DNA from 4 places in the Thioalkalivibrio sp. ALE20 genome. Region 4 is predicted to be linked to each of the others. Evidence: predicted binding sites of a transcription regulator. Region 4 holds the regulator's gene; each other region holds the start of a gene.
The links. Region 4 encodes sigma-54, which starts transcription at its own class of promoters, with help from an activator protein. Its sites were predicted from a motif close to TGGCANGNTNCNTGCTT; they were not measured.
Positions count from the first base shown of each region.

Region 1: the regulator sigma-54 is predicted to act here: its motif matches at 1,909-1,925, upstream of glnL (nitrogen regulation protein NR(II)).
Region 2: the regulator sigma-54 is predicted to act here: its motif matches at 1,158-1,174, upstream of glnA (glutamate--ammonia ligase).
Region 3: the regulator sigma-54 is predicted to act here: its motif matches at 1,127-1,143, upstream of F790_RS0109795 (TorF family putative porin).

Region 1 is NZ_KB906472.1:29,964-35,457, forward strand. Features, by position in the region: gene F790_RS0103470 (TIGR00730 family Rossman fold protein) at 1-248, shown strand, start outside; gene F790_RS0103475 (DUF2782 domain-containing protein) at 248-643, shown strand; gene F790_RS0103480 (hypothetical protein) at 637-1,425, shown strand; gene F790_RS0103485 (DUF4124 domain-containing protein) at 1,404-1,781, shown strand; gene glnL (nitrogen regulation protein NR(II)) at 1,937-3,043, shown strand; gene ntrC (nitrogen regulation protein NR(I)) at 3,040-4,500, shown strand; gene F790_RS0103500 (dihydroorotate dehydrogenase) at 4,528-5,494, opposite strand, start outside.
Region 2 is NZ_KB906472.1:151,988-157,481, reverse strand. Features, by position in the region: gene glnA (glutamate--ammonia ligase) at 1-1,074, opposite strand, end outside; gene F790_RS0104120 (cation diffusion facilitator family transporter) at 1,293-2,519, opposite strand; gene glyQ (glycine--tRNA ligase subunit alpha) at 2,659-3,606, shown strand; gene glyS (glycine--tRNA ligase subunit beta) at 3,697-5,494, shown strand, end outside.
Region 3 is NZ_KB906476.1:68,205-73,698, reverse strand. Features, by position in the region: gene F790_RS0109805 (amidoligase family protein) at 1-383, opposite strand, end outside; gene folB (dihydroneopterin aldolase) at 528-890, shown strand; gene F790_RS0109795 (TorF family putative porin) at 1,199-1,921, shown strand; gene glnK (P-II family nitrogen regulator) at 1,995-2,333, shown strand; gene F790_RS0109785 (ammonium transporter) at 2,373-3,623, shown strand; gene F790_RS0109780 (ABC transporter substrate-binding protein) at 4,113-5,072, shown strand; gene F790_RS13835 (TetR/AcrR family transcriptional regulator) at 5,080-5,494, opposite strand, start outside.
Region 4 is NZ_KB906472.1:388,456-393,949, reverse strand. Features, by position in the region: gene F790_RS0105295 (KpsF/GutQ family sugar-phosphate isomerase) at 1-369, shown strand, start outside; gene F790_RS0105290 (HAD family hydrolase) at 369-905, shown strand; gene lptC (LPS export ABC transporter periplasmic protein LptC) at 902-1,480, shown strand; gene lptA (lipopolysaccharide transport periplasmic protein LptA) at 1,477-2,019, shown strand; gene lptB (LPS export ABC transporter ATP-binding protein) at 2,016-2,756, shown strand; gene F790_RS0105270 (RNA polymerase factor sigma-54) at 2,841-4,361, shown strand; gene hpf (ribosome hibernation-promoting factor, HPF/YfiA family) at 4,365-4,703, shown strand; gene F790_RS0105260 (PTS sugar transporter subunit IIA) at 4,708-5,172, shown strand; gene hprK (HPr(Ser) kinase/phosphatase) at 5,175-5,494, shown strand, end outside.

The DNA.
Region 1 (5,494 bases), 360 kb from region 4:
TGACCCTGGTGCAGACCGGCAAGACCCGCCGCATCCCGGTGGTGCTGGTGGGCAGCAAGTTCTGGGAAGGCCTGCTGCAGTGGTTCGAGGACGCGCTGGTCACCCATGGGACCATCGATGCCGAGGACCTCAATCTATACTCGGTGGTGGACACCCCCGAGGAGGTCGTGGACGTGATCTTCGAGTACTACGAGGCCCGCAGCTTCGAGCCCTCGGCGGAAGAGAAACAACGACTGATGGAGCTCTGATGATGACGAGCACCCGCGCCACGGCGCTGGCCGCTGCCCTGCTGGGCCTTGTTCTCGCCGCCGGGCCGCTGGCGGCGCAGGACTTCGAAGACGCCCCGCCACCGCCCGACATGCCCGACGAGGCCGCCGGCGACGAGCCCGCGCCGCCGCCGGTGCTGGACGAGCGCGCCCGCCAGCTGCAGGAACTGGAAGAGGCGGACGTCATCATCATGGAGCGCGATGGCGAGCGGCGACGCGAATATCGCGTGGACGGTGATCTGGTGATCGTCGAGGTCACCCCGGCCGCCGGCCCGACCTATTATCTGGTGGACGTCACCGGGGAAGGCGATCTTGAACGCCGCGACGACCTGGCCCCCGGTTTCACCCCGCCCCGCTGGAGGATCCTGGAATGGTAAGCACGCAGTCGACCGTGGAACTGCCGGTCGCGGGTGCCGCGGCGCTGGAAGCAGCCTTTGCCGCCGCCCGGGCGGCCGGCGCGCCCGTGGGGCTGCCCGCCGCCGGCGATGCCCCGCAGCTCGACGGGGATCGCGCGCGCTGGGTCCTGGAGCGCGGCAACGCTGCGGAGCCCGGGGCGATCGCCAGCGGTCCCGGCACGCCGGAGGCGCTGGGCCGCCTCGCGGCCCGCTGGCAGGCCTGGCATCCGGCGGAGGCCCTGCCGCAGGACGGCGTCTGGCGCCGCGGGGTACTGCAGCAGCAGCTGCGCGAACGCACCGAAGACCTGAGCGCCACCCTGGACGAACAGGCGCGCGAACAACTGAACCGCGAGCTGCATCATCAGGGGCTGTACCGGTTCGAGGACCTGCCGGTGGCCGGCAGCTTCTGGCGCTCGGTCCGCCGGCACGGCGAGCACACCGGACTGGCGGATCTGACGGTCCCGCCGGCCCCCGTGCCGGCGTTCTGGCAGCTGGCGCGCATCGCGCTGGCGGTGGCCGTCAGCGAGACGGGCGAGCTCGATCGCGAACGCTACCGCGCCCTGCTGGATGGCTATCACCGCGAGCGCCCGCTGAGCGCGATCGAACGCGGCGCCGCCCCGACGCTCCTGCGCATGGCCGCGCTGGATGACTGGCTGGAATGCATCGAGGCCGGCCACGCGCCCGCGGGCCCCGATCCGCGCCTGGCCGGCCTGCAGGACGCCGGCACCCGGGTGCAGTCGGTATGGGTAAGGCCCGCCGCCTGATGACCCCGCGGGCCTCCCTCGCGGGGCTTGTGGCCCTGGCCATCGCCGGGGCGCCGGGCGTCGGCGTTCTGGCCTCCACCGAGGTCCACCGCTGGGTGGATGAAGACGGTGTGGTGCATTTCTCCGACGAGGCACCCGGCGACGGGCGCAGCGAACGCATCGAAGTTCAGGAGCCGATGGGCGCCGTCCCCCTGGAGAATGCCCGCGAGATCCTCGAACGCCCGATACGGCGGCCGGGAGAAGACCCGACGGACGACGCCCCGGAGGAAGACGCGGCCGCGGACGAAGAGAGCGACGATGAAGACGAAACTTCGATCGAGGACGTCCCGGTGCCCGTGGAACTGGTGGATTTCTGAGCCAGCCACGGGCATCGCACCACTTTGATGCACAGAATGCCCTACAATAGGGCAATGACTGCACCTCATCAGAGCGCCACCGCACAACGCCCCCGGACGAAGCGCTGCGACGCCCTCGTGGCCATTCTGGCGCACTTCATGCTTGAAACCGGGTGATGAGCCCGCATACGCCCCCTTCGCCCGCCTCGCTGCCCACCCCCCCGTGGTGGGACGACCTGTCCACGGCCGTGATGGTCACCGACGGGGATCTGCGGCTGCAGGCGATGAACGGCGCGGCCGAGGTCCTGCTGGGCCTCAGCCGCGAGCGCATCCTCGGTCACCCGCTCGGCCAGTGGCTGCATCTGGACCGCAACCTGACCACCCGTCTGCGCAACGCCCTGACCCGGGACCAGCCGATCACCCTGCGTGCGCGGCGCCTGGAACCGCTGCGCGCGGAAAGCTTCCTGGCCGACGTGGTGATCACGCCGCTGCACGGCGAGGGTGACGAACCCGGACGGCTGCTGTTCGAACTCAGCGCGATCGACCGGCACGAGCGCATCTCGCGCGAGGAACAGCTGCAGAAGCAGCAGGCCATCTCGCGCGCGGTCACGCGCGGGCTGGCGCACGAGATCAAGAACCCGCTCGGCGGGCTGCGCGGCGCCGCGCAGCTGCTGGCCGGAGAACTGGACGATCCCGACCTGCGCGAATACACGCGCATCATCATCCATGAGGCCGACCGCCTGCGCTCGCTGGTGGACCGCATGCTCGGCCCCAACAACATGCCGCAGCGCGCCCCTCTTAACCTGCACGAGGTCCTCGAGCACGTGCGCGGCCTGATCAGCGTCCAGCTGCCGCTGGGCGTGAAGATCCGCGGCGACTACGACCCTTCGATCCCGGAGATCGAAGCGGATCGCGACATGCTGGTGCAGGCGCTCCTCAACCTGGTGCAGAACGCCCTGCAGGCGCTGGGCGACGAGGGCGAGATCGTGCTCAGCTCGCGCATCCTTCGCCAGTACACCGTTTCCGGCAAACGCCACCGGCTGGTCGCGCGCCTGAGCGTGCGCGACAACGGGCCGGGAATCCCCGAGGAGGTCCGCGAGCGGATCTTCTTCCCCATGGTCACCGGCCGCGACAGCGGCACCGGCCTCGGCCTGCCGATCGCGCAGAGCCTGGTCCAGCTGCATGACGGCCTGATCGAATGCCATTCACGGCCCGGCTCCACGCGCTTCGACATCCTCCTGCCCGTGGCCGGACCGCCCGCCAGCGAGAGCCCCGACGCATGAATCCGACGGTCTGGATCATCGACGACGACGATTCCATCCGCTGGGTGCTGGAACGCGCCCTGAGCCGATCCGATATCGCGGTGCGCGGGTTCGAGTCCGCCGACGCGGCATGGGCGGCCCTGGAGACGGAAGACACCCCGGACACCATCGTCGCCGACATTCGCATGCCGGGGCTCAACGGGCTCGATTTCCTGGCGCGCATGCAGAGCCGGGGTGACGCGCCACCGGTGATCATCATGACCGCATTCTCCGATCTGGAGAGCGCGGTGGGCGCCTACCAGACCGGAGCGTTCGAATACCTGCCCAAGCCGTTCGACGTGGACGAGGCGGTGGCCCTGGTGCAGCGTGCCCTGGAGGCCCGCCGTGACAGCCTGGCGGCCGCAACGCCCGACGAGGGCAGCGCCGAGGAAACCCCCATCATCGGCGAGGCGCCGGCGATGCAGGAGATGTTCCGCGCCATCGGCCGCCTGTCACGCTCCAACATCACGGTGCTGATCAACGGCGAATCGGGCACCGGCAAGGAGCTGGTCGCGCGCGCGCTGCATCAGCACAGCCCGCGGGCGGGTCAGCCGCTGATCGCCCTGAACACCGCGGCCATCCCCAAGGACCTGCTGGAGAGCGAGCTGTTCGGGCATGAACGCGGGGCCTTTACCGGCGCCAGCCAGACGCGCAAGGGGCGCTTCGAGCAGGCCGACGGGGGCACCCTGTTCCTCGACGAGATCGGCGACATGCCGTTCGACCTGCAGACCCGCCTGCTGCGGGTGCTGGCCGACGGCACCTTCTACCGGGTGGGCGGGCATACCCCCATCCATACCGACGTGCGCATCATCGCCGCGACCCACCAGGATCTGGAAGAGCGAGTGCGCGCGGGTCAGTTCCGCGAGGACCTGTTCCACCGCCTCAACGTGATCCGCATTCATGTGCCGTCGCTGCGCGAGCGGCCGGAAGACATCCCGCTGCTGGTGAATCATTTCATGAGCGAGGTGGCCACCGAACTGGGCGTGGAGCCCAAGGTGATGCGCCCCGAGGTGGTCGCGGAGATGCAGCGCCTGCCATGGCCGGGCAATGTGCGCCAGCTGGAAAACACCTGCCGCTGGCTTACGGTGATGGCCTCCGGACGCGAAGTGCACCTGGAGGACCTTCCGGCGGAACTGCGCCGCGATGACACGCCCCGGTCCACGGGCACGCCGCAACCGGGACCGGGACCGGCACAGGCCGTGCCGATCGAACCCCGGGAGTGGACCGATGAACTGGCGCGCGTGGCCCGCGAGCACTGGGAACGCGGTGACCGGGACGTGCTGGGGAGCCTGCAGCCGGCGATGGAACGCACGCTGATCCGGGAGGCGCTGCGGGCCTCGGGCGGACACCGCCAGCAGGCCGCGGCCCTGCTGGGCTGGGGCCGCAACACGCTGACGCGCAAGATCCAGGAACTGGGAATGAACGAGGAACGGCCGTAACCGGCAGGCGCGAGTGCTGCCGGCACGTCAGGCGCCGCAGCCGGAGAAGCCCTCGTTCAGCTGCAGCCGTCCGGTCAGCTCGCTCACGTGGCCGATCCCGTGGCGGTCCATGTAGTCGTTGATGCCCGCGAGGATCTTCGGCAGGCAGAGGGGATCGTAGAACAGACCGGTACCCACGCCCACGGTAGCAGCCCCCGCCAGCAGGAACTCCAGGGCATCCTCGGCACGGGTGACCCCGCCCTGGCCGATGATCGGGATGCCGTGGGCCTTCGCTACCTGATGGACCTGGTGGACCTTCAGCAGCGCCACCGGCTTGATCGCCGGGCCCGAAAGTCCGCCCTGGTTGTTGCCGATCACCGCGCGGCCGCTCTCGGCGTCCACCGCCATGCCCATCAGGGTGTTGATCACGGCAAAGCCGTCGGTGCCCGCCTCGATGCAGCGCCGGGCGTTCTCGGCGATGTCGGTCTGGTTGGGCGAGAGCTTGGTAATCAGGGGCTTCTGCGTGACCGAACGGCAGGCCTCGACCACCCGCGCGGACATGTCCGGGTCATTGCCGAAGGCGACCCCGCCTTCCTTCACGTTGGGGCAGGAGATGTTGATCTCGATCGCGTCCACCGGGGAATCGTCGAAGGCCCGCGCGACCGCGATGTATTCCTCAATGGTGGAGCCGGAGACGTTGGCGATGAAGCACGTCTCGTCGTAATCCAGCCCCGGCAGGATCCCGCCGACCACCTGTTCGACCCCGGGATTCTGCAGGCCGATGGCGTTGAGCATGCCCTCCGGGGTCTCGTACACCCGGTGCGGGGGGTTGCCGGGCCGGGCGGCCCCGGTAGTGCCCTTGAGGCACACCGCACCGGCATCCCGGTTGGAAAAGCCGGCCACCCGGGTATATTCCTCGCCGAAGCCGACACAGCCGGACAGCAGCACCAGAGGCGTGTTGAAATGCAGCCCGCAGAATTCCAGGGAGAGCCGCGAATCGTCGCGCGCTTCGCTC
Region 2 (5,494 bases), 240 kb from region 4:
CTCGATGCGGCGGGCCTTCGGGCTCATCACGAACGGGATGCGGATGGACGCCGAGCGGTTGCGCGCGGAGTAGGCCAGCATCACCGGCGCCTCGAAACCCGGCACCAGGCGCTTGTAGCTGTTGGTGGACGGGTTGGTGAAGGCGTTCAGCGCGCGGGCATGCTTGATGATGCCGCCGATGTAGTACAGCGCGGTCTCGGACAGTCCGCCGTACAGGTCACCGGAGAACAGGTTCTTGCCATCCTTCGACAGCGACTGGTGCACGTGCATGCCGGAGCCGTTGTCGCCGACGATCGGCTTGGGCATGAAGGTGGCGGTCTTGCCGTGCATGTGGGCAACGTTCTGCACCACGTACTTGAGCATCTGCACTTCGTCGGACTTCTTGGTCAGGGTCGCCGCGCCGACGCCGATCTCGCACTGGCCGGCCGTCGCCACCTCGTGGTGATGCACCTCGGTGGTCAGCCCCATCTCGGTCATCACTTCACACATGGTGGAGCGGATGTCGTGCAGGCTGTCGACCGGCGGGACCGGGAAGTAGCCACCCTTCACGCCCGGACGATGGCCAATGTTGCCGTCGTCATACACGCGCTCGGAGTTCCAGGAGGCCTCCTGGGAATCCACGCGGCAATAGGAACCGGAGAGGTCGGAGCCCCACTTCACGTCGTCGAACACGAAGAACTCGTTCTCCGGACCGAACAGCGCGGTGTCGGCGATGCCGGTGCTCTGCAGATAGGCCTCGGCGCGACGCGCCAGCGAGCGCGGGCAGCGGTCGTAGCCCTGCATGGTGGCCGGTTCCACGACATCGCAGCGGATGTTCATGGTCATGTCCTCGAAGAACGGGTCGATGGCCGCGGACTCCGGATCCGGCATCAGGATCATGTCGGATTCGTTGATGCCCTTCCATCCGGAGATGGAAGAGCCGTCGAACATCTTGCCTTCTTCGAAGGAATCTTCGTCGAGGTCGTGGGCCGGCAGGGTGACATGCTGTTCCTTGCCCTTGGAATCGGTAAAACGAAGGTCAACGAAACGGACTTCCTGTTCCTTGATCTGCTTCAGCACTTCGGCTGCGGACATAATGAGGACTCCTCTGGTCTTCAGTTTGAGACGGTCGATGCCGGTGCGGTCGCCTGGGGCCGATCGGCGTCTGCCGGTTGGTCATGCAGGTGGCGTGCCAGCCTGCAAGCCCCGGTTCGGGGCGCCCCTGCGCCCATCTCTGCGCCACCACGGCCGAATGCCGCACACCCGCAGTGCACATGATGCACCATTATAGTGCCACCGCGCGGCATGCGCCCTCATTCGGTGCAAGGCCGATAGAGCACGGTCACCTGTCCCAGTACCGGCCCCAGAACGGGGTGTTCCCGCAGCTGCCGGGTCAGCAGATCGGCGCGCTCCTGCAGGGCGGCTCCCGTCCGCGCGGGATCCAGCCGCAGAGTGACGGTGGCATGCACCCGCCCGCCGAGATAATGCAGGGAAAGGTGCTCCAGGGCCTCCAGCTCGGGGAAGCCGGCCCAGGCCTCGCGCAGGCCGGCCACCAGTTCGGGGCGCAGGGGCAGCCGCGAGCTGGCCGCCTGCTCCTCGTCGTTCTCCGGATCCACGTGCACGGTGATGTCGCTGACCTCGCCCGCATCCTCGGTCACCGCGCGATGCACGGCATCGGCGATGCGGTGCCCCTCGGACACCGAAATCATCGGCGCGACCTGCACGTGCACGTCGGCCACGGCGTCGTCGCCGGAGCGGCGCGTGCGCAGCATGTGGGCATCCTTAACTCCGGGCACGTCCAGGATGGTGCGGTGGATGCGCTCGACCTTTTCCGGTTCCAGCGCGGTGTCGATCAGTTCGGCCACGCTGCGACGGATCAGGCGCCCGGCGATATGCAGGATGAACAGGGCCACCAGCAGCGCCGCCAGCGCGTCCAGCCACGGCCAGCCGGCGACCGCACCGGCCACCCCCAGCAGCACGATGACCGAAGAGATCGCATCGGTGCGGTGATGCCAGGCGTTTGCCTCCAGCATGCGCGAGCCCAGCCGGCGCGCGACCCGACGGGTGTACTGGTACAGACCCTCCTTGGCCACCAGGGTCACCACGGCGAAGGCGACCGCCAGCGGTGCCGGCCCCGTGGCATCGTCCAGCTCCAGCAGGCGTCCGCCGGCGCCCCAGGCGATGGCCAGCCCCGCCAGCGCGAGGAACAGGCCCACGACCACCGTCGCGAGCGTCTCGATGCGGCCGTGGCCGTAGGGGTGATCCCGATCGGGGGAAGCGGCGGCATGCCCTGCCGCGACCAGGACCACGGCATCGGTGACCAGGTCGGAGACGGTATGCACGCCATCGGCGATCAGGGCCTGGGAGTTGAGCAGCCAGCCGCTGAGCAGCTGGGTCACGGCCAGCCCGGAGTTCACCGCGGCGCCGGTGAGCGTGACCCGGCGCGTGTCGCGGTAGCGCCGGTCGTCGGTGCCCGACTCGAGCGGGTCAGGCGGTTCGGCGGGCGCCCTGTCCGGCTGCTGCTGGTGATCCGCGGCCATCGTACCCCCGGAGATGCCTCGATTCGGGGCATTATGGACCGCGCCGCGACCTCCGGCCACCGCAGCCGGGCCGGGCGGTGGCCGCACCCCGGCACGGGCCGATATACTGCCGCCCCTGATCCGCTCCGGACCCCCAGCCATGGCGAACGCAAGCGACCGAACCGAGACCGCGAGTCCCACCTTCCAGGACCTGATCCGTCGACTGCAGGATTACTGGAACGACCACGGCTGCGTGGTGATGCAGCCCTACGACATGGAGATGGGCGCCGGGACCTTCCACCCGGCGACCTTCCTGCGCTCGATCGGGCCGGAACCCTGGCGCGCCGCCTACGTGCAGCCCAGCCGGCGCCCGACCGACGGCCGCTACGGCGACAATCCCAATCGCCTGCAGCACTACTATCAGTTCCAGGTGCTGCTGAAGCCCTCCCCGGCCGACATCCAGGACCTGTATCTCGGCTCGCTGGAGGCGCTGGGCTTCGACACGCTGACCCACGACGTCCGTTTCGTCGAGGACAACTGGGAATCGCCGACGCTGGGCGCCTGGGGGCTGGGCTGGGAGGTCTGGCTGAACGGCATGGAGGTGACCCAGTTCACCTACTTCCAGCAGGTGGGCGGGATCGACTGCCACCCCGTCTCCGGCGAGATCACCTACGGGCTGGAGCGTCTGGCGATGTACCTGCAGGGCGTGGAGAGCGTCTACGACCTGGTCTGGACCGTCGGCCCGGACGGGCGCGCGGTCACCTACGGCGACGTCTACCACCAGAACGAGGTGGAACAGTCGAAGTACAACTTCGAGCACGCCGACCGCGATGCCCTGTTCGCCGCGTTCGACCACCATGCGGCGGAGAGCGACCGCATGATCGAGCTGGGCCTGCCGCTGCCGGCCTACGAGCAGATGCTGCGCGCCTCGCACAGCTTCAACCTGCTGGATGCGCGCGGGGCGATCTCGGTCACCGAGCGCCAGCGCTACATCCTGCGCGTGCGCGAGCTCTCCAGGAACGTCGCGCAGAAATACTATGAATCGCGCGAGGCGCTGGGCTTTCCGCTGTGCGCCCCGGGCGACACCGGCAAGTCCGACGCCGCCTGACGCCACCCGATACCGGGGCATACCCCGAACCCGTGCCCGCCGCCGCCCCGACCGGGCGCGCGGGCCCACCGGAACCCGACTGGACCGAACATGGACGAAGCCCGCGAACTTCTGATCGAACTCGGCACCGAAGAACTGCCGCCGGCCGCGCTGGCACGCCTGCGCGACGCCTTCGCCGAGGGCCTGACCACTCGCCTGCGCGACGCCGGGATGGAACCCGGCGAGCCCGAGGCCTTCGCCACACCCCGGCGCCTGGCCGTGCGCTTCCCCGCAGTGCCCAGCCGCCAGCCCGACCAGCTGCAGGAACGCCGCGGCCCGGCCGTGGCCGCCGCCTTCGACGACCAGGGCCGGCCGACCCGCGCGGCGCAGGGCTTCGCCTCCTCCTGCGGGGTGGAGGTGGAACAGCTCGAGCGCGAGGACACCGGCAAGGGCGAATACCTGATCTTCCGCCGCATGCAGCCGGGACAGGCCCTCGGCGAACTGCTGCCGGAGATGCTGGCCGGGGCCCTGGAGCACCTGCCCACGCCCAAGCGCATGCGCTGGGGCGAGAGCACCACGGAATTCGTGCGCCCGGTGCACTGGCTGGTGGTGCTGCACGGCACCGACGTCCTGCCGATGACGGTGCTGGAACAGGATGCCGGCCGCCACACGCGCGGCCACCGTTTCCACCACCCGGCCCCGCTGGAGCTCGCCGGCCCCGGCGACTACGCCGAAAGGCTGCGCGCCGAGGGCCGTGTGGAGCCTTCGTTCGAGGCCCGTCGCGAGCGCATCCTGGAGCAGGTCCACGCCACCGCCCGCGAACTGGGCGGGCGCGCGCTGGTCGACCCGGACATGCTGGACGAGGTCACCGCGCTGGTGGAGTGGCCGGTGGCCCTGGGCGGCAGCTTCGACCGGCGTTTCCTCGAGGTCCCGCAGGAGGCGCTGATCTCCACCATGCAGGACAACCAGAAATACTTCCCGGTGGTGGACGAGGCCGGCCGCCTGCAGCCGCATTTCATCGTCGTCAGCAACATCGAGTCGCGCGATCCCGAAGCAGTACGCGATGGCAACGAGCGCGTGCTGCGCCCGCGCTTCGCGGATGCCGAATTCTTCTGGGAGCAGGACCGCAAGCACCGCCTGGAAGAACGCCTCGACGAGCTCGGCTCGGTGGTGTTCGAGAAGCGCCTGGGCACGCTGCGCGACAAGTCGCATCGCCTGGAGACGCTGATGCAGGGTCTGGCGGATCCGATGGGACTGGATGCCGGCCAGGCCGCCCGCGCCGCGCGGCTGTGCAAATGCGACCTGCTGACCCGGATGGTGTTCGAATTCACCGAACTGCAGGGCACCATGGGGCGCTACTACGCGCTGCACGACCGCGAGGACGAGGCGGTCGCCGATGCGATCGAGCAGCACTACTGGCCGCGCCAGTCGGGCTCCGAGCTGCCGGACGGTCCGCTGGCCCAGGCCCTCGCGCTGGCCGACCGCCTCGACACCCTGGTCGGGATCTTCGCCATCGGCAAGCAGCCCAGCGGCACCAAGGACCCGTTCGCCCTGCGCCGGGCCGCGCTGGGGCTGGTGCGCATCCTGGTGGAACGCGAGCTCCCGCTGGCCCTGACCCCGCTGCTCGCGGGAGCCGCCGAGCCGATCCGCGAACGCGTGGCCGAGGCCGACCAGGCGGTCGAGCCGGTGCGCGAGTACATCGTCGAGCGCCTGCGCGGCTACCTGCTGGAACAGGGCCACGCCCACGAGACCATCGAGGCCGTGGGCGCGGTCGCCCCCGACCAGCCGCTGGATTTCGCCCGGCGGGTGCGCGCGGTGTCGCAGTTCCGCGAACGCCCGGAGGCCGAGGCCCTGGCCGCGGCCAACAAGCGTATCCACAACCTGCTGCGCAAGGCCGGCGACGAGGCCG
Region 3 (5,494 bases), on a different contig from region 4:
AGTCGGGGCAGCTGCGCAGGTTCCAGGGGTGGCGCGACGATCTCGTGCGGGACCAGGCGCCCGGCGGCATCGGCCAGCCAGGCCTCCAGTGCTTCCTGGTCGCGGTCTTCCAGGTCGACCCCCAGGCGGGCCAGGTGCTCGCGATAGCCGCGGTCCTTGAGTACGCGGGCATCCAGCTCCAGCTGGAAATCCCCCGCGTCGCTGTCGCGGACATGCAGCACGAAGGCATGCTCGGCCTCGATGTGCCCGCCGAATTCGTCGATGATGGCGCGGGCCATCGTCTCCAGCGAGACGCCCGCCATCTCGATTTCCACGCCGACCCGGCGCAGGGCCCCCTCGGGGGTCCGGGTCCACGGCAGTGGCTGAAACGAAGTGGTGGACATGCGGCGGCTCTCCTGGCGACGCTGTTCGGTCGGACTGTTCGGGCATGGTAGCGCGTTGCGCCACCATCGCACGCCCCGGTGTACGCGGGCGGGGGCAGGCAGTACGATAAGCCCCTCCGCAACCCTGTGTCCCCGGTGTCCCGCATGGACCGTATCTATCTGCGCGATCTCGAAATCCCCGCCGTGGTCGGCGTCTACGACTGGGAACAGCGCATGCAGCGCCCGCTGCGCTTCGACATCGAGCTGGCGGCGGACACTCGCGTGGCCGCCCACTCCGGCGAGATCGAAGACACGGTTGACTACGAGGCCGTGGCCAACGCGGTGCGGGCCATCGTGACCCGCGAACCCCACATCCTGCTCGAATCCCTCGCCGAGGAGATCGCCGAGACTTTGATGGCGCAGTTCGGTTCGCCGTGGCTGCGCATTACCCTGGGCAAACCGGGCGCGGTGGCCGGGGTGCGCGAGGTGGGCATCACCATCGAACGCGGCTCGCTCGCCACCGACTGAGACCGAGCAGGCCCCGACCGACCGCCAGGACGCTTCCGCGCTTCCTGCTCCTGTTTCCCGCACAGATTTCCCGCACTGCTCCTTCCCGCGCGGCGCCCTTTCCGGTGGCGTCCCCGGCTCGTATTGCCCTCTTTTGGTGCGTCTGCACTTTGTGATTGCACCCGTTCGTGGCAATCACCCGTGGTTTGCCCGCAACAGCGTTGCATAAAACCGGATTTTGCCCCGTTTCACGTTTCTGGCACGCCCCCTGCAAGGAACGGGTGTCGACAAGCAGCGACATCCAGAAAACACGCAGAGGGAGTCAATCAATGAAGAAATTCGCCTATTCCGCCGTCGCCACCGCGATCCTGGCCGTCGGGTCCACCGGGGGTGTCGTCTTTACTTCCAGCGCGGCCGCCGAGGTGTCGGCCAATATCTCGATCGTGTCCGATTATGAACTGCGGGGCTTTTCCGAAACCGATGGCGGCGCCGCTATCCAGGGTGGTTTTGACTGGGAGCATACCTCCGGGTTTTACCTGGGGACCTGGGCTTCCAACGTGGATTTCGGGGAAGACGACGGCACGACCTACGAGCTCGATCTTTACGGTGGGTTTGCCGATTCCTTTGACAACGGCTTCGGGTACGACGTGGGTTACGTGTATTACGCCTACCCCGATGCCGAGTTCGAGGGGGATTCCGTCTCTTACGATTTCGGCGAACTGGTCGGGTCAGTCAGTTATGACATGGACATGATCGGTTTTTACGGCGGTGTTCAGTGGGTGGTGACCGACAGCGCCTCCGAGTCGCTTCTGGAAAGCGACGACGTCTATTTCTACGGCGGCCTGGATGTGCCGTTCGCCGAGGTCTACAGCGCCGGCTTCATGGTTGGTCGCCAGACCTTCGACGACAGCGATGCCGACGACTACACCCACTACTCCGCCAGTCTCGCCCGTGATGCCGGCGAATTCGGCGAATTCAGCCTGAACCTGGCCTACGCCGATGTCGATGACGAAGACATGCGCGCCTGGGTGGGCTGGTCGAAATCCTTCTGATCGTTGAACCGGAAGCAAAACATCGTTGCGGGTCGTTGCCCCCGGGCAGCGGCTCGCCGGAGAGGAGTCTGACATGAAGATGATTACTGCCGTGATCAAGCCGTTCAAGCTTGATGATGTGCGCGAGGCGATGTCCGAGATCGGTGTGCAGGGCATCACCATGACCGAAGTCAAGGGTTTCGGTCGTCAGCGTGGCCACACCGAACTGTACCGCGGTGCTGAATACGTCGTGGACTTTCTGCCCAAGGTCAAGCTGGAGGTTGCGGTGGATGACAGCCTGGTCGACCAGGTGATCGAAGCCGTTTCGAAGGCCGCGAGCACCGGCAAGATCGGGGACGGAAAGATCTTTGTCTCGCCGGTCGAGCAGGTCCTGCGGATCCGCACGGGTGAAACCGGAACCGAGGCGCTCTGAGCGCCCTTCCTCGGTCCTACTGAATGAGGTAATCCGACAATGGATATCGAACAGCAAGTCGTCGAGGTCGCCTACGCCCTTGACACCTTTTACTTCCTGATGGCCGGCGCACTGGTCATGTGGATGGCCGCGGGCTTTACCATGCTCGAGGCCGGCATGGTGCGGACCAAGAGCGTGGCCGAAATCCTCACCAAGAACATCTCCCTTTATTCCATCGCCTCGGTCATGTACATGCTGATCGGCTACAACATCATGTACAGCGACGGGCTCACCTCGTTGATCCCGGGCCTGGGCTTCTTTATTACCGGTGACAACGCCGTGTCCGAGGTGCTGGGCAGCGGTGGCGACATCTACTACTCCGACCGCGCGGACTTCTTCTTCCAGGTGGTGTTCGTGGCCACCGCGATGTCGATTGTTTCCGGGGCGGTTGCCGAACGCATGAAGCTGTGGGCCTTCCTCGCCTTCGCCGTGGTCCTCACCGGCGTGATCTACCCGATCCAGGGCTTCTGGAGCTGGGGCGGCGGCATGCTGGACCAGATCGGCTATCTCGACTACGCCGGTTCGGGCATCGTCCACTTCACCGGTGCCGTGGCCGCGCTGGCGGGCGTCCTGCTGCTGGGGGCGCGCAAGGGCAAGTACGGCAAGGACGGCCAGATCAACGCGATCCCGGGCTCCAGCATGCCGCTGGCGACGCTGGGCGTGCTGATCCTCTGGCTGGGCTGGTTCGGCTTCAACGGCGGTTCCGAGCTCAAGGTGTCCGACGTTGAATCCGCGAACGCCGTGGCGGCCGTGTTCACCAACACCAACCTGGCCGCGGCCGGGGGCGTGATTGCCGCGCTGATCACCACCCGTCTGATGTTCGGCAAGGCCGATCTGACCATGGCCCTGAACGGCGCGGTCGCCGGCCTGGTGTCCATCACCGCCGAACCGCTGATGCCCAGCCCGCTGCTGGCGACCTTCATCGGCGCCGTGGGTGGCGTGATCGTGGTGTTCTCCATCGTCGCCCTGGACAAGGTCAAGATCGATGACCCGGTGGGTGCGATCTCGGCCCACGGCACAGCCGGCATCTGGGGTGTCCTCGCGGTGCTGCTGTCCAACCCGGATGCGACCTTCGTGGCGCAGATCGCGGGTCTGGCGGCGATCTTCGTCTTCGTCTTCCTCGCCAGCCTACTGGTGTGGTTCGTCCTCAAAATGGCCATGGGCATCCGCCTGGGTGAAGAGGAAGAAGAGATCGGTGCCGACGTGACCGAGTGCGGCCTCGAGGCCTACCCCGAGTTCACGAACAAGTAACGCGAAACCCATAGCCTGTACGCAGGCTGGACGGGGCCGGGAGGCCGGCCCCGCAACTTGTCTCCTCCGACGCCGACAGCACGGTCTCTCCCAGGACCCGGAAGTTGGCCTTCAGGGCGCCCTCGCGGCGCCCTCTTTTTTGGGGCGATGAACGCCGATCCCGCAGACCTGCCGATCGGAGGGTGCCTGTTCGTTGCGAGTGCGAATACGATCAGTGGCGGGGCAATTCGCACCAGTGTTGATCTTCCTTGTTTGGGGTTTTCTTAATAACCAATTGAAATTGCGGAAAGATTATTTCTGGCACTCCGTTTGCAGGCCAGTTACATGCGAGACAAATCAGTCTCTTTGTGGTGATGGTCAGCGGAGATAGAGCCAATGAAATTCAAGAAGCTTGCAAACCTCGTTTCGCCCGGTCGCGCGGACGCCGCGAATACGGCATTCAGCCCCGATCGCCGTAAGTTCCTTCGAACGGGATGTGCCTGTGGTGCGTTGAGTCTTTCCTCGGCCGGCATGGCATTGCTAGCGACCACCGGAAGTGCCAGGGCCGGGGTTGCGGATGAACTGGTGAAGGCGGGGCACCTGCCCGCGGGGTGTATTTCTCACCTGCTCCTGGCCGCGCAACGGGGGCTCTTCAAGGAGGCCGGGCTGGCCGTGGACATTACCCAGTTCAACGGACCCATGGAGAATCTCCGGGCGCTCGGCGTCGGGGGAGTGGATGTGGCCCACAACCCATGGACAGCGTCCATGGCGGATTATGCCGAGGGCAATGATGGCCTGCGGATTATTGGCGGTAGCGGCATCTCCGGGATCGAGCTGGTGGCACGCGAAGGCTCGGTGACGTCCGTGGAGGAGTTCGTCGAAGCGGCGGGCCAGGGGCTGCGGGTCGGTACGTTGCGGCTGGACACACTGGAGCTGGTTGCCTACGGGACGATGTCGCAGAACGGGCTTTCATACAGTGACTACGAGATGACGTTCTTTAACGGCATGCCGGGGATGGGCGAGGCCCTGATCAACGGCAACGTCGATGTCTGTACCCTTGCACAGCCCTACGCCGAGACCGTGGTCAAGGAGTCGGGCGGCAAATACATCGCCACCAGCAACGATGTCTGGGGCCCGGATGCGGCGGATTGCGTGATTAATGCCACTGCGGATTTCATGGAAGAGCGCCCGGAGGTGGCGAGGCGCTACATGGAGGTCCTCAAGGAGGCAGGGGAACAGTTCCATTCCGACTTCGAGTCGGCGCTGGACGACCTGGAGCCTCTGTTCAGCGCGTCACGCGAGGTGCTGGAAGTCGCCCTGAAGCGTCAGCCGCCGGCACCGGTAATGTCGCAGGAATCCGCGGATGGGATCCGCCAGGGCGTCGACTACCTGATCGAACTCGGATATTTCGATTCGAACATCGCGGACGAGGTGATCGATTTGCGTCTGAGTCCGAGCGAGACCGCTTGACTGTGGATCATGCGGTGCCGTGATGTTCGGCGCCGCATGTTTGCCGGACCGGTTGGTGTGACCGGAGCAGGACTTCCGCGATGGCCCTGGTTTCCCGGGCAGCACTCGCTGTCCGGGAAACCATGGCTGTAACGGTTGCGCCATCGACGAGGATGGTCAGCTGTTCGCCAAGTTCCTCGGGCCGCGGAAACCCTTCGTCACGCAATAGCCGGATAATGGCCCGCCTGATCGAATCGCGATGATTCAGCGCCATCCTGCGGTATTCGTCGGCCCGTTTGTCATGTTCCGCAACCGTGTTCACGAAAGGACATCCATAGAATTCCTCGTTGAGGAACCAGTCCTCCAGGATGTCAAACACACCTGCGACACGATCTGCCCCGGTTCCCGGCAAAGCATCCAGCCGGCTCTCGAACCATTCCATC
Region 4 (5,494 bases):
GACATCATGCATACCGGCGAGGCGATCCCGCGCATCGCGCCCGAAGCGCCGCTGAAGGACGCGCTGTTCGAGATCACCCGCAAGGGACTGGGACTGGTGATCGTCAGCGACGCCGACGCGCGAATCCTGGGGGTCTTCACCGACGGCGACCTGCGCCGCACCCTGGACCGGGGCGAGAGCCTGGAGACGCTGACCATTGGCGAGGTGATGACCCGGGGCGGGCACACCGCCCGCGCCGACTGGCTGGCCGCGGAGGCCCTGGAGGTGATGGAAAGCCGCCGCATCAACGCCCTCCCGGTCGCCGATGCGGACGGCCGGCTGCAGGGGGTGATCAACATGCACGACCTGCTGCGCGCGGGGGTCGCCTGATGCATGACGACATCGATCTCGCCGGCCTGCAGCGCGGCACCCGACTGCTGATCCTGGACGTCGACGGCGTGCTGACCGACGGCGCGCTGTTCCTCGGCGACGGTGGCGAACAGTACAAGGCCTTCCACAGCCGCGACGGCCACGGCCTGCGCATGGCCATGGACGAAGGCCTGGAGGTCGCGATCCTGACCGGGCGGCAGTCGGCGGTCGTCGAACATCGCCTGCAGGATCTGGGCATCCGCCACTGCATCCAGGGCCGGCGGGACAAGGGGGAGGCACTGGCACAGCTGCTGCAGCAGACCGGGCACCGCGCCGACGTGGCCGCGTTCGTCGGCGACGACGTGGTCGATCTGCCGGCGATGCGACGGGTTGGCCTGGGCATCGCGGTCGGCGACGCCCATCCGTTCGTGCGCCAGCACGCGCAATGGGTCACCACGGCCGGTGGCGGGCGCGGCGCGGTCCGCGAAGTCTGCGAGGACCTGCTGGCCGCGCGCGGCCGCCTTGAGGCCGTGCTCGAAAGCTACCTGCACGCATGACCCCGGATCCGCGCCGCACCCCGCTCGCCGCCCGGCTGCTGGCCGCCGGATGCCTGCTCGCCGGGCCGGCAGCGGCCGAGCCGCCCGCCGAACCCGCGGCCGACGCGGAACCTACGCTGCAGATCGAGGGGTTTACCGCGCATGTCACCGGCGAGGACGGGCGGCCCACCCACCGCCTGCAGGGGTCGCGGCTGCGCGAATACGACCGGGATGCGGTCCAGTTCATCGATGACCCGGAGCTGGATCTGCTGGACCAACGGGGCCTGAACTGGACCTGGCGCGCCCCGCGCGCGGCACATCAGCCCGATCGCGAACTGCTGCATACCTTCGGCCACACCCGCGGCCTGCGCCCCGAACGCGACGCGCGCGTACGCACGGTGATCGAGTCGCGCGACGTGCGCGTGGCGCTGGACACCCGGCTGACGACCTCGTCGGCCCCGAGCACCCTGGAACAGCCGGGACTGTTCCAGCGGGGTACCGGCCTGCGCGCCGACCCGCAAGCGGATACCATTGAGCTGCTCGCCGAGGTCTACACGCTGTACAGCGACCTGCCGCAGGAGGACCGCCCGGAATGAACCCGGCCACAACCGAACATCGCCGCGCGGGCATCCGCCGACCGGCCCCGCTGCTTGCCGTGGCGGGCATACTCGCACTGTTCCTGGCGGCCCCGCCGGCGACCGGCCGCGAGGATGCCCTGCCGGTGGAGATCACCGCGGACCACGCCGAGATGGACGAACGCGCGGGCACCGGAACCTACACCGGCGACGTGATCGTGGTGCGCGGCGATGCCACGCTGGAAGCGGACCGCGTGATCGTGCACATGCGCGAGCGCCGCCCCTACGAGATCGAGGCCCACGGCGAGCCCGCACGCCTGGAGTCGCCCGATCCCGAGACCGGCGAGACGCGCATCGCCGAAGGGCTGCGCATCGACTATTTCCTCGACGAGGAACGCGTGATCCTGACCGAACGGGCACGCGTCATCACCGCCGCCGAGGATGCCCGCGGGCAGCGCATCACCTACGATCTCGAACGCGACGTGATCCGCGCCGAACGCGGCGACACCGACGACGAGCGCGTGCACATCCGCCTGCAGCCACGCGAGGACAATCCATGACCCCCGCGGCCGACGGCCATCTGGTCGCCCGCGAGCTGAGCAAGCGCTATGGCCAGCGTACCGTGCTGGACGCGATGGATGTGGACCTGGTGCCCGGCGAAGTGGTCGGCCTGCTGGGACCCAACGGAGCCGGCAAGACCACCTGCTTCTACAGCCTGGTCGGACTGATCCGGCCCAATACCGGGCGCATCACCCTGGGCGGGCGCGACATCACCCGGGCGCCCATCCACGAACGCGCCCGCGCCGGGCTGGGCTATCTCCCGCAGGAGGCATCGATCTTTCGCCGCCTGTCGGTCCAGGACAACCTGCAGGCGGTGCTGGAACTGCGCCCGGAACTCGACCGCCACGAGCGCCGCCGCATCGGCGACGCCCTGATCGAGGAATTCCAGCTGGAGACCGTGCGCCACAGCCCCGGGATCGCGCTGTCCGGAGGCGAGCGGCGGCGCGCCGAGATCGCCCGCGCGCTGGCCGGCGATCCGCGGTTCATCTGTCTGGACGAACCGTTTGCCGGGGTCGATCCGATCTCGGTCGGCGAGATCCAGGAAGTCATCCGCCACCTGGCCGAACGCGGCATCGGCGTACTAATCTCGGATCACAACGTACGCGAGACCCTGGGCATCTGCCATCGCGCGTACATCCTCAGCGAGGGGCGCCTGCTGAGCGCGGGCACGCCGGACGAACTGCTGGCCGACACCCGCGTGCGCGAGGTCTACCTCGGCGAAAACTTCCGCCTGTGACACCGACCGCCGCACCCGGGCGGTGCACAAGCCCGCAGCAAGGGATTACTATTCACTTATGGTGACCAACGCCTTTCCCAACTCATGCTGAAGCCCGGGCTGAATCTGCAGCTCGGTCAGACGCTGACCATGACGCCGCAGCTGCAGCAGGCCATCCGGCTGCTGCAGCTGTCCACGCTGGAGCTCCAGGCCGAGATCCAGCAGGCGCTGGAAAGCAATCCCATGCTGGAACAGGCCGAGGATGACGAACTCGGTGCCGACGCGGGGGACACCGACAGCGACGCGAACACCGACGACGGCGAGAGCGGCAGCGACACCGCCGGCACCGGCGAAACGGTGGATGCCGGCGGCTCGGAGGACGTCATCCCCGACGAGCTGGTGACCGACAGCCGCTGGGAAGACATCTACGACGCCAGCGCCAGCCCGCGCGGTCTGGACGACCGCGACCCGCTGGAGAACACCTCGGACGACGACGGCGGCGGGCTGCAGGATCACCTGCTGTGGCAGCTGCATCTGTCGCACCTGACCCCGCGCGACCAGCGCATCGGCGCCGCCCTGATCGACACCATCAACGGCGACGGCTACCTCGAGGGCGACGTCGAGACCCTGGCCGAGACCATCAGCCGGAGTGAAGAACCCCCCGTCGACACCGACGAGGTCGAGGCCGTACGCCACTGGTTGCAGCACTGCGACCCGCTGGGGGTCGGTTCGCTGGATCTGCGCGAGTGCCTGGAGGTCCAGCTGGGCGAGCTGGCGCCGGACGCGCCCTCGCGCGAGGCGGCGCGCGCGCTTCTGGAACACGGCATGGACGCCCTTGCCCGGCGTGACTACAAGGCCCTGCAGCGCCAGAGCGGCGTACGCGATGGCGACGAACTGGCCGCGGCGCTGGACCTGATCCGCACGCTCAACCCGCGCCCCGGCGCCCAGATCAGCGAGACACCGCCGGAATACGTGGTCCCGGATGTCTACGTGCGTCATACCGACCGGGGCTGGCAGGTCGACCTGAATCCCGAGATCGCCCCGCGCATTCGCATCAACGACCTCTACGCCGGCATGGTCCGCCAGGTCTCCGATGCCCGCGACAGCGCCTTCATGCGCGATCAGCTGCAGGAGGCGCGATGGTTCATCAAGAGCCTGCACAGCCGCAACGACACCCTGCTGCGCGTGGCGCGCGCGATCGTCGAACGCCAGCAGGGGTTCCTGGAACACGGCGAGGTGGCGATGCAGCCGCTGATCCTGCGCGACATCGCCGAAGCCCTGGAGATGCACGAGTCCACGATCTCGCGGGTGACCACGCAGAAATACATGCACACCCCCCGCGGGGTGTTCGAATTCAAGTATTTCTTCTCCAGTCACGTGGGCACCAGTGACGGCGGGGAATGCTCCGCGACCGCGATTCGTGCCATGATCCGCGAACTCATCGAAGAGGAAACGCCGGGCAAACCGCTCAGCGATTCCCGCCTCGCCCAGATCCTGGCGGATCGGGGCATCAACGTGGCCCGGCGTACCGTGGCCAAATACCGGGAGGGCATGAACCTGCCATCCTCCAGCGAGCGCCGCCAGATGGCCGCCATGCCGACCGGAAGCAAACCGAAAGGAGCCTGACCCATGCAGATCAATCTCACCGGACACCACGTCGACATCACCGACGCCCTGCGCGACTACGTCAACGAGAAATTCCAGAAGCTGGAACGCCACTTCGACAAGGTGATCGACGTGCACGTGGTGCTGAACCACGAGAAGACGCAGAAGCTGCACAACAAGGCGGAAGCGAATCTGCAGGTCAGCGGCAACCACATCCACGCCGAGGCCAGCCACGATGACATGTACGCCGCCATCGACGGCCTGATCGACAAGGTCGACCGCCAGCTGATCAAGCACAAGGAGAAGGTCAAGGATCATCATCGCGCCGAGGGCGCCCAGCGCAACCGCGAACAACCCGAGTAAGCCGATGAATCCGGCCGAGCTCATCACCCCGGAGCGCATCGGACTGGAAACCGACTGCTCCAGCAAGAAACGAGCGCTGGAAACCCTCGCCGATCTGCTGGTGGACGGGGCCGCGGACGGACTGGCGGCCAGTGCCGCGTTCGAAGCCATGTCGGCCCGCGAAAAACTGGGCTCCACCGGGCTCGGCCATGGCGTGGCGATCCCGCACGGCCGTCTCGCCGAGCTGGATACGCCCCGCATCGCGGTCCTGCGTCTGGATCAGGGCGTGGATTTCGAAGCCATGGACCACGAACCGGTGGACATCCTGATCGCCCTGCTGGTGCCGGAAGAGGCCACCAGCGAACACCTGGACCTGCTGGCCCAGCTCGCGCGCGGGCTGTCGCAGCCGGACACCCTCGCCGGCATCCGGCGCGCCGCGGACAGCGCGGGGGTCCAGCAGGCCCTCACCCGGGCCCTGGGAGATACCTGACCATGGCCGACCGGGCGGAAGCGGCAGCCGACGGCACCGCGAGCAACATCACCATCGCCGCGCTCACGCGGGCGATGGGGAGCCGTCTGGACCTGCGCTACGTCCACGGAGAGGAGGCCGCGGGCGACCGCGAACTCCTGGGATTCGGGGATGGCGACCTGCCGCTGGCCGGCCACCTGAACCTGATCCGCCCCAACCGCATCCAGGTCATCGGCGACTACGAGGCCCGCTACATCGCCGGCCTGTCCGACGAGCAGCGTGACCACCTGGTGCTGGAAATGGCCCGCACCGGTACTACCATGGTGATCTTCGCCGAGGACAC